DNA from 2 places in the Streptomyces misionensis genome. Region 1 is predicted to be linked to the other one. Evidence: riboswitches for the same ligand, from Rfam matches in the RefSeq annotation. Region 1 holds a riboswitch; the other holds the start of a gene.
The links. Region 1 has a riboswitch for ZMP and ZTP ahead of BLW85_RS35180 (bifunctional 5,10-methylenetetrahydrofolate dehydrogenase/5,10-methenyltetrahydrofolate cyclohydrolase). Riboswitches for the same ligand answer to the same signal wherever they lie in the genome.

Region 1 (3,390 bases):
GACCCGCCGCCGCCCGGGACGGGCCGTGAACTGGCGGCGGCGTTCCCTCTGTTCGCGAAGACGCTGGACGAGGTGTGCGGGCGTCTGGGCCCGTATCTGCAACTGCCGCTGAAGAGCGTGATGTTCGCGGCCCCCGGCACCCGGACGTCGGCGCTGCTGGACCGGGTGCCGTTCGCGGGCCCCGCGGTCTTCGCGCTCCAGGTGGCGCAGTACCGGCTGCTGAGCGGCTGGGGGGTGCGGCCCGATGTGCTGTTCGGGCACGCGGCCGGGCGGATGGCCGCCGCGTACGCCGCCGGGGTCTTCTCCCTTCCGGACGCCTGCCACGCGGTCGGCACGCTGGCCCGGCTGCTGGACGGCGCGGGCGGCGACGGGGCGCCGGGCGAGGTCCTCGCCGCCTACGGCCGTACGCTCGCCACGCTCCGTCCCCGCCCGCCGCGGCTGCCCCTCGTCTCCGACGTCACCGCCCGCCCGGTGGCCGCCGAGACCGCCGATCCGGGGTTCTGGCTGCCCGTGGCGCCGTCCCGGTTCGCGGACGCGGCCGCCCTGCTGCACCGGGAGGGGGTGCGTACCTGGCTGGAGCTGGGCCCGGAGGACGGCCTCATCCGCGCGCTCCCCGGCTGCCTGCCGCCGGGCACCAGCGCCGGCTCGGCCCGTGCCGTGGCGCGGGACTGGGCGGTGCTGGCGGCGGACCGGGGCGAGCACCTCGGGAGCACGCGGGCCTGACGAGGACGGTCCAGGCCGGTGGGTCAGGCCTGTACGGCCGGCAGCAGGCCCGTCACCGGTGCCACGAGGTCGGTGATCTGGTGCAGTTCGCCGAGGCGGTTCAGCTCGCTCACCTGGTTCAGGGACTTGAGCTGCTCGGAGACCTTCGGCATCCGTGCCTGCTGCTCCGCGGGCAGGTCGCCGGCGGTGACCGTGTCGAGCACGGTCATGGGGTTGAGCCGCCCGGTGTGCGCGGCGCTCGCGTCGGCCGCGTTGGCGAGGGGGGCGGCCAGGCCGGTGACCCCGGCGGCGAGGCCGAGGGCGGCGACGATACGGCGTGTTGACTTCATGTCCTCAGCAACGGCGGCGGTCCCCGGCCGGACACGGGCGGTGGCCCCCGCTCACCCGTGAGGCGGAGCCGGCCCCGTGCGCTTGCCGAGGTGGCCGGGCCGGAGGAGCCTCGTAGAGGGGCCCCTTCGGCCCGGCCGCGCGGCGGGCCGCGAGCGCCTTGAGGAGGTCACCATGGGCAGCGCCACAGGCTCCGCCTTCGACACCGAGACACTGCGCCGGGGCATCGAGGGAACCACCGGGAACTCCCTGCTGGCCCTGTACGCGGACGACGCGGAGGTCCGCATCGTCGACCACAACACCCAGCCGAGCCATCCACGGGTCCTGCACGGCCGCGGTGAGATCGCCGCGTTGCTGGACGACATCTACGGCCGCGACATGACGCACAAGCTGGACCAGTGCGTGGTCCAGGGCGATCAGGCCGCGTTCACCGAGTCCTGCCAGTACGGGGACGGCACCCGGGTCCTCGCCGAGTCCATGATCACACTGCGGGACGGGAAGATCTCCCGGCAGATCCTGATCCAGGCATGGGACGAGTAGGCAGACGGTTTGCGCGGTTCCAGGTCAGCACCCGGCTGACCTGGTCGTTCTCGGCCCGCGCGGGCCTGGGACGGGCGCGGCCCCGGCGGCGGGGGCCGGTCTTGGCGGCGAGCCTGCCGGTGTCCGCGGCCCTGCTGCGGTCGGCGCTGAGGACGCTGCGCCCGCGGGCTCCGCTGGCGCGTGCCCGGCGCCGGCGGCGGCCGTGAGCGCCTCGGTTAGTCTGTACGCGGGCCGTGACTGGCGCTGAGGTGGAGCACCACCGGGGAGCGGTCCGTGGTGGATGCCGCGCGCCTGGGCGTAAGACTCGATCCAGCTCAGGAGTGTGCCGCATGACCCAGGCCCGTCTCATGGACGGAACCGCCCTCGCCCGCCGCATCGTGGAGGACGCCGCGCGCCGGGCCGCGGAACTCACGGCGCGCACCGGCGTCGTCCCCTGTCTCGCCACCGTGCTGGTCGGCGAGGACCCGGCGTCCGTCACCTACGTCCGGATGAAGCAGAACCGCTGCCGCAAGGCCGGCATCGCCTCCCGCCACGTGGCCCTGCCCGCCACCACGACCACCGATGAACTGGTGCGCACCCTGCGGGAGTTGTCGGCGGACCCGGAGGTGCACGGCATCCTGCTCCAGCACCCGATGGGCGAACACGTCGACGAGCGGGCCGCGTTCGAGGCGATCGCGCCGGAGAAGGACGTCGACGGCGTCACCTTCGCCTCCTTCGCCACCATGAGCTTCGGTCTGCCGGGCTTCGTGTCCTGCACGCCGGGCGGCATCCTGCGGCTGCTCGACGAGTACGGCGTCGACCCCGCCGGGAAGCGGGCCGTGGTGGTGGGCCGCAGCGCGATCCTCGGCAAGCCGGTGGGCATGCTGCTGCTGGCGCGGGACGCGACGGTGACGTACTGCCACTCGCGCACCCGGGATCTGTCGGCGGCGGTGCGCGAGGCGGACATCGTCGTCGCGGCGGTCGGCCGGCCGCGGCTGATCCGGGGCCAGGACATCAAGCCCGGCGCGGTCGTGATCGACGCCGGCTACAACCCGGGCAACGTCGGCGACGTCGACTTCGACTCGGCCGTGGAGCGGGCCTCGCTGATCACCCCGGTGCCGGGCGGCGTGGGTCCGATGACCATCGCGACGCTGCTGGAGCAGACGGTCACGGCCGCGGAGACGGCCGCCGCCCGCCTCGCGACGGCCTGAGGAAGGACGGCTCGGAGCGCCGGGCGCGACGTCCCGGCGCTCAGGGACCGGTCCGGCCCGCCCCCGTCAGCCCGTCCTGGGAGAGACCCCCGCCCGCTCACCCCATGGTGAGCACCATCCGGAACCGCGCCTTCCCGGCCAGCATCTTCTGGAACGCGGCGTCGGCGTCAGCGAGCGGGGTCTTCTCCGTCATGGGGCGGATGCCGTGCAGCACGCTGAAGGCCATGGTGTCCTCCACGTCCTTGGAGGTGCCGGACGGGTGGCCGCGGACGACGCGGCCGGCCATGAGGAGCTGGGCCGGGCTGATGTCCAGGGGCGCGGTGTCGGCGCCGATGGCGACCAGTTCCCCGCGGGGGGCCAGGCCGTCCACGGTGGCCGAGATGGCCTCGGAGTTCCCCGCGGTGGCGAGGACGACCTTGGCGCCGCCCAGGGCCTGCAGCGCCTCGGCGACCGGGGTGGCGGAGGTGCTGTCGACGTAGTGGTGGGCGCCGAGCTGACGGGCGAAGTCGGCCTTCTGCGCTCCCCGGGCGATCGCCACGGTCTCGAAGCCCATCGCGACCGCGTACTGCACCCCGAGGTGTCCGAGGCCGCCGAGGCCGAGCACCGCGAC
Region 2 (3,390 bases), 2.7 Mb from region 1:
CGATGCGGATGCCGGAGGTGTACCAGGCGCCGTTGGGGTCGGCCGGGATGGCGTTGCGGTTGGTGACGATGCCGGACTCCAGGAGCGCCGCCTCGGCCTGACGGCCGGTGAGGCCGTAGGAGGTCGCCACGTCGATCAGGTTGAGGTGGTTGTCCGTGCCGCCCGTCACGAGGGTGGCGCCCCGCCGCATCAGGCCCTCGGCGAGCGCGCGGGAGTTGTCCACGATCCGCCGGGCGTAGTCCTGGAAGGAGGGCTGCCGGGCCTCGGCCAGGGCGACCGCCTTGGCGGCCATGACGTGCGGCAGCGGACCGCCGAGGACCATCGGGCAGCCGCGGTCCACCTGGTCCTTGAGGGAGTCGTCGCACAGCACCATGCCGCCGCGCGGGCCGCGCAGCGACTTGTGGGTGGTGGTGGTGACGATCTGGGCGTGCGGGACCGGGTCGAAGTCGCCGGTGAGGACCTTGCCGGCGACGAGGCCGGCGAAGTGGGCCATGTCGACCATGAGGGTCGCGCCGACCTCGTCGGCGATCTCGCGCATGATCCGGAAGTTCACCAGGCGGGGGTAGGCCGAGTAGCCCGCGACGATGATCAGCGGCTTGAACTCGCGGGCCTGGGCGCGCAGGGCCTCGTAGTCGATGAGGCCGGTGGCCGGGTCGGTGCCGTAGGAGCGCTGGTCGAACATCTTGCCGGAGATGTTGGGGCGGAAGCCGTGGGTGAGGTGGCCGCCGGCGTCCAGGGACATGCCGAGCATCCGCTGGTTGCCGAAGGCCTGGCGCAGCTCGGCCCAGTCGGCGTCGGTGAGGTCGTTGACCTGGCGGGCGCCGGTCTTCTCCAGGAAGGGGACCTCGACGCGGTCGGCGAGCACCGCCCAGAAGGCGACGAGGTTGGCGTCGATGCCGGAGTGCGGCTGGACGTAGGCGTGTCGGGCGCCGAAGAGTTCCCGGGCGTGCTCGGCGGCGAGGGACTCGACGGTGTCGACGTTGCGGCAGCCGGCGTAGAAGCGGCGGCCGACGGTGCCCTCGGCGTACTTGTCGCTGAACCAGTTGCCCATCGCGAGGAGGGTGGCCGGCGAGGCGTAGTTCTCCGAGGCGATCAGCTTGAGCATCGCGCGCTGGTCGGTGACCTCCTGGCCGATGGCGTCGGCGACCCGCGGCTCCACGGCGCGGACCACGTCGAGCGCGGCGCGGAAGGCGGTGGACTCGGTGGACAGGGGCTCTGGCATGGGGACCTCCGGACGGTGTGCGTTCAGCGTTCACGTTCGGCCCAGGCGCACGGCACTGATTTCCCGCGAGGCCGCTCCCCGATGGTCCGTCCCATCCCAGCGCGCCAGTCACGGCCCGTGCCTCAGCGTACCGGGCGGGCGCGGGGCGGAAGATCCGGCGTCCACCATGCGGGCGAGGGCGGCCGGAAATTCGCTTGCCGGTCCGGCGTTCCACCCTCAAGATCATCAAGTTCGGAAATCAAACTAACTTCTGAAGCTTGGATGAAGATGCGAAGACTCTGTCTGCTGCTGGTGGCGGTCCTGGCCGCGGTCACCGGGGTGGTGGCCCTGCCGGCGTCGGCCGCGTTCGCGGCGTCGGCGCCGCCGTCCTCCACCGGCCAGCGCTGGGCCCTCAAGGTGAACGGGCTCTACGTCGCCGCCGAGGTGAACGACTCGGGCGACCAGAACGGCAAGCTGCGGGCCCGCTCGACCTCCGTCGGCAGCTGGGAGACCTTCAGCCTGCACACCGACAACATCCCGGGCGTGGGCTACGGCACGACCATCACGCTGCGCAACGAGGAGAACGGCCTCTACGTCACCTCCGAGATCAGCACCACCGGCAGCCAGGCGGGCATGCTGCGCGCCCGGGGCACCAACACCGGCTCCTGGGAGCGCTTCTACGTCGTCCCGCAGAGCGACGGCACGTACGCGCTGAAGTCCGCCGCCAACGGTCTCTACGTCACGGCCGAGTTCAACTACACCGGCGGCGACCAGGGTCTGCTGCGCGCCCGTTCCAGCACGGTCGGCAGCTGGGAGCGGTTCACCTTCGAGAAGGTCGGCGGCACCGGCGACACGGCGGCGCCGCCCGCGTCGGCCGTAAAGGCCTCGGGACGGCACGACATCGCCTCGTGGAACCTGTGCGCGAACAACAACACGAGCGCGGCGTGCAAGCTCCAGTACGCCGACGCGGACACGGTGGCCTCCGGCGTCGCCGGTGACCTGGCCGGTTCGCTCGGCCACCGGCCGGAGGCGATCTTCTTCCAGGAGATCTGCGAGAAGGCGGTCAAGCCGCTGGAACTCCAGCTGGAGAGCCGGCTCGGCGGCGGCTGGGACGTGCGGTTCGCACCGACGTACTACAAGGTCGTCGACGCGAACGGGTCGACCGACCCGGCGCTCATGGCCCAGAAGTCCTGCATGGACAGCACCAGCGGCACCGACCGCGGCTCCTTCGGCATCGCCCTCGCGGTCAAGGACACCAACACCTGGTACCGCGGGTACACGCTGCCCTCCCCGGCCGGCAAGGAGCAGCGGCCCGCGCTGTGCGCCACCGTCCCCGAGGACGGGACGGTCTACTGCGACGCGCACCTCAGCAGCGGCCACTACCTCGACGCCAACGGCAAGGAGGCCGGCGACGACCCCGACGGCACCAAGCGCAAGGAGCAGGCCGCCGCGCTGCGCTCCATCGTGGACGGTCTCCAGGGCGCCGGGTACACGGCCTTCTACGGCGGTGACCTGAACACCACCACGGCGGACGTGTCCTACCTCGACACCCTGTACTCCGGCCACCAGGAGTGCGGTCAGGCGACCCCGGACGCGGCGCACACCGGTGCGCCCACCGACGGCAACAACAAGATCGACTACATCTTCGGCCCGGTCGGCCCGTCGTACGGCTGCGAGGTCGTGGACCCGGGCCTCTCGGACCACCGGGTGATCCACGCGACCGTCACCTTCTGAGCCCGCTCCGCGCGCCGGCCCCTCGGTTCGCCGGGGGGCCGGTTCCTCAGAGGATGACGTGCGGCAGGAAGCGGGCGTACTCGTCGGTGACGGGGCCCGCCGACTCACGGATGCCGAGGCCCGCAGGTTCGCCGTCGACGACCCAGGCGCCGAGGACGACGTGGTTGCCGTCGAAGACGGGCAGCGGGGCGAGCTGCTGGTAGCAGCAGGGGTCGGGGCGCACCGCGGGCGCGCTGCCCGGCGGGTGGAGGGTGATGCCCTCGCCCTCGCGGCCCAGCAGGGGTTTGGCGACGTAGCCGGTGGCGGCGAGGTCGCGCGGGCCGTCGAGGTGGGCGGGGAGCAGATGGGGGTGGCCGGGGTACAGCTCCCAGAGGACGGCCAGCAGGGCCTTGTTGCTCAGGAGCATCTTCCAGGCCGGCTCGATCCACAGGGTGCTGCCGCTGCCGCCGCCGTTG

Region 2: it holds a riboswitch for ZMP and ZTP, as region 1 does, so the genes downstream of both, BLW85_RS23850 (glycine hydroxymethyltransferase) here and BLW85_RS35180 (bifunctional 5,10-methylenetetrahydrofolate dehydrogenase/5,10-methenyltetrahydrofolate cyclohydrolase) in region 1, are expected to answer to the same signal.

What each region holds. Positions count from the first base shown of each region.
Region 1 is NZ_FNTD01000004.1:7,559,849-7,563,238, reverse strand. Features, by position in the region: gene BLW85_RS35195 (acyltransferase domain-containing protein) at 1-723, shown strand, start outside; gene BLW85_RS35190 (hypothetical protein) at 747-1,052, opposite strand; gene BLW85_RS35185 (nuclear transport factor 2 family protein) at 1,225-1,590, shown strand; ZMP/ZTP riboswitch at 1,814-1,894, shown strand; gene BLW85_RS35180 (bifunctional 5,10-methylenetetrahydrofolate dehydrogenase/5,10-methenyltetrahydrofolate cyclohydrolase) at 1,920-2,780, shown strand; gene BLW85_RS35175 (alcohol dehydrogenase) at 2,878-3,390, opposite strand, start outside.
Region 2 is NZ_FNTD01000004.1:4,861,604-4,864,993, reverse strand. Features, by position in the region: gene BLW85_RS23850 (glycine hydroxymethyltransferase) at 1-1,222, opposite strand, end outside; ZMP/ZTP riboswitch at 1,255-1,344, opposite strand; gene BLW85_RS23845 (fascin domain-containing protein) at 1,484-2,935, shown strand; gene BLW85_RS23840 (glutathionylspermidine synthase family protein) at 2,982-3,390, opposite strand, start outside.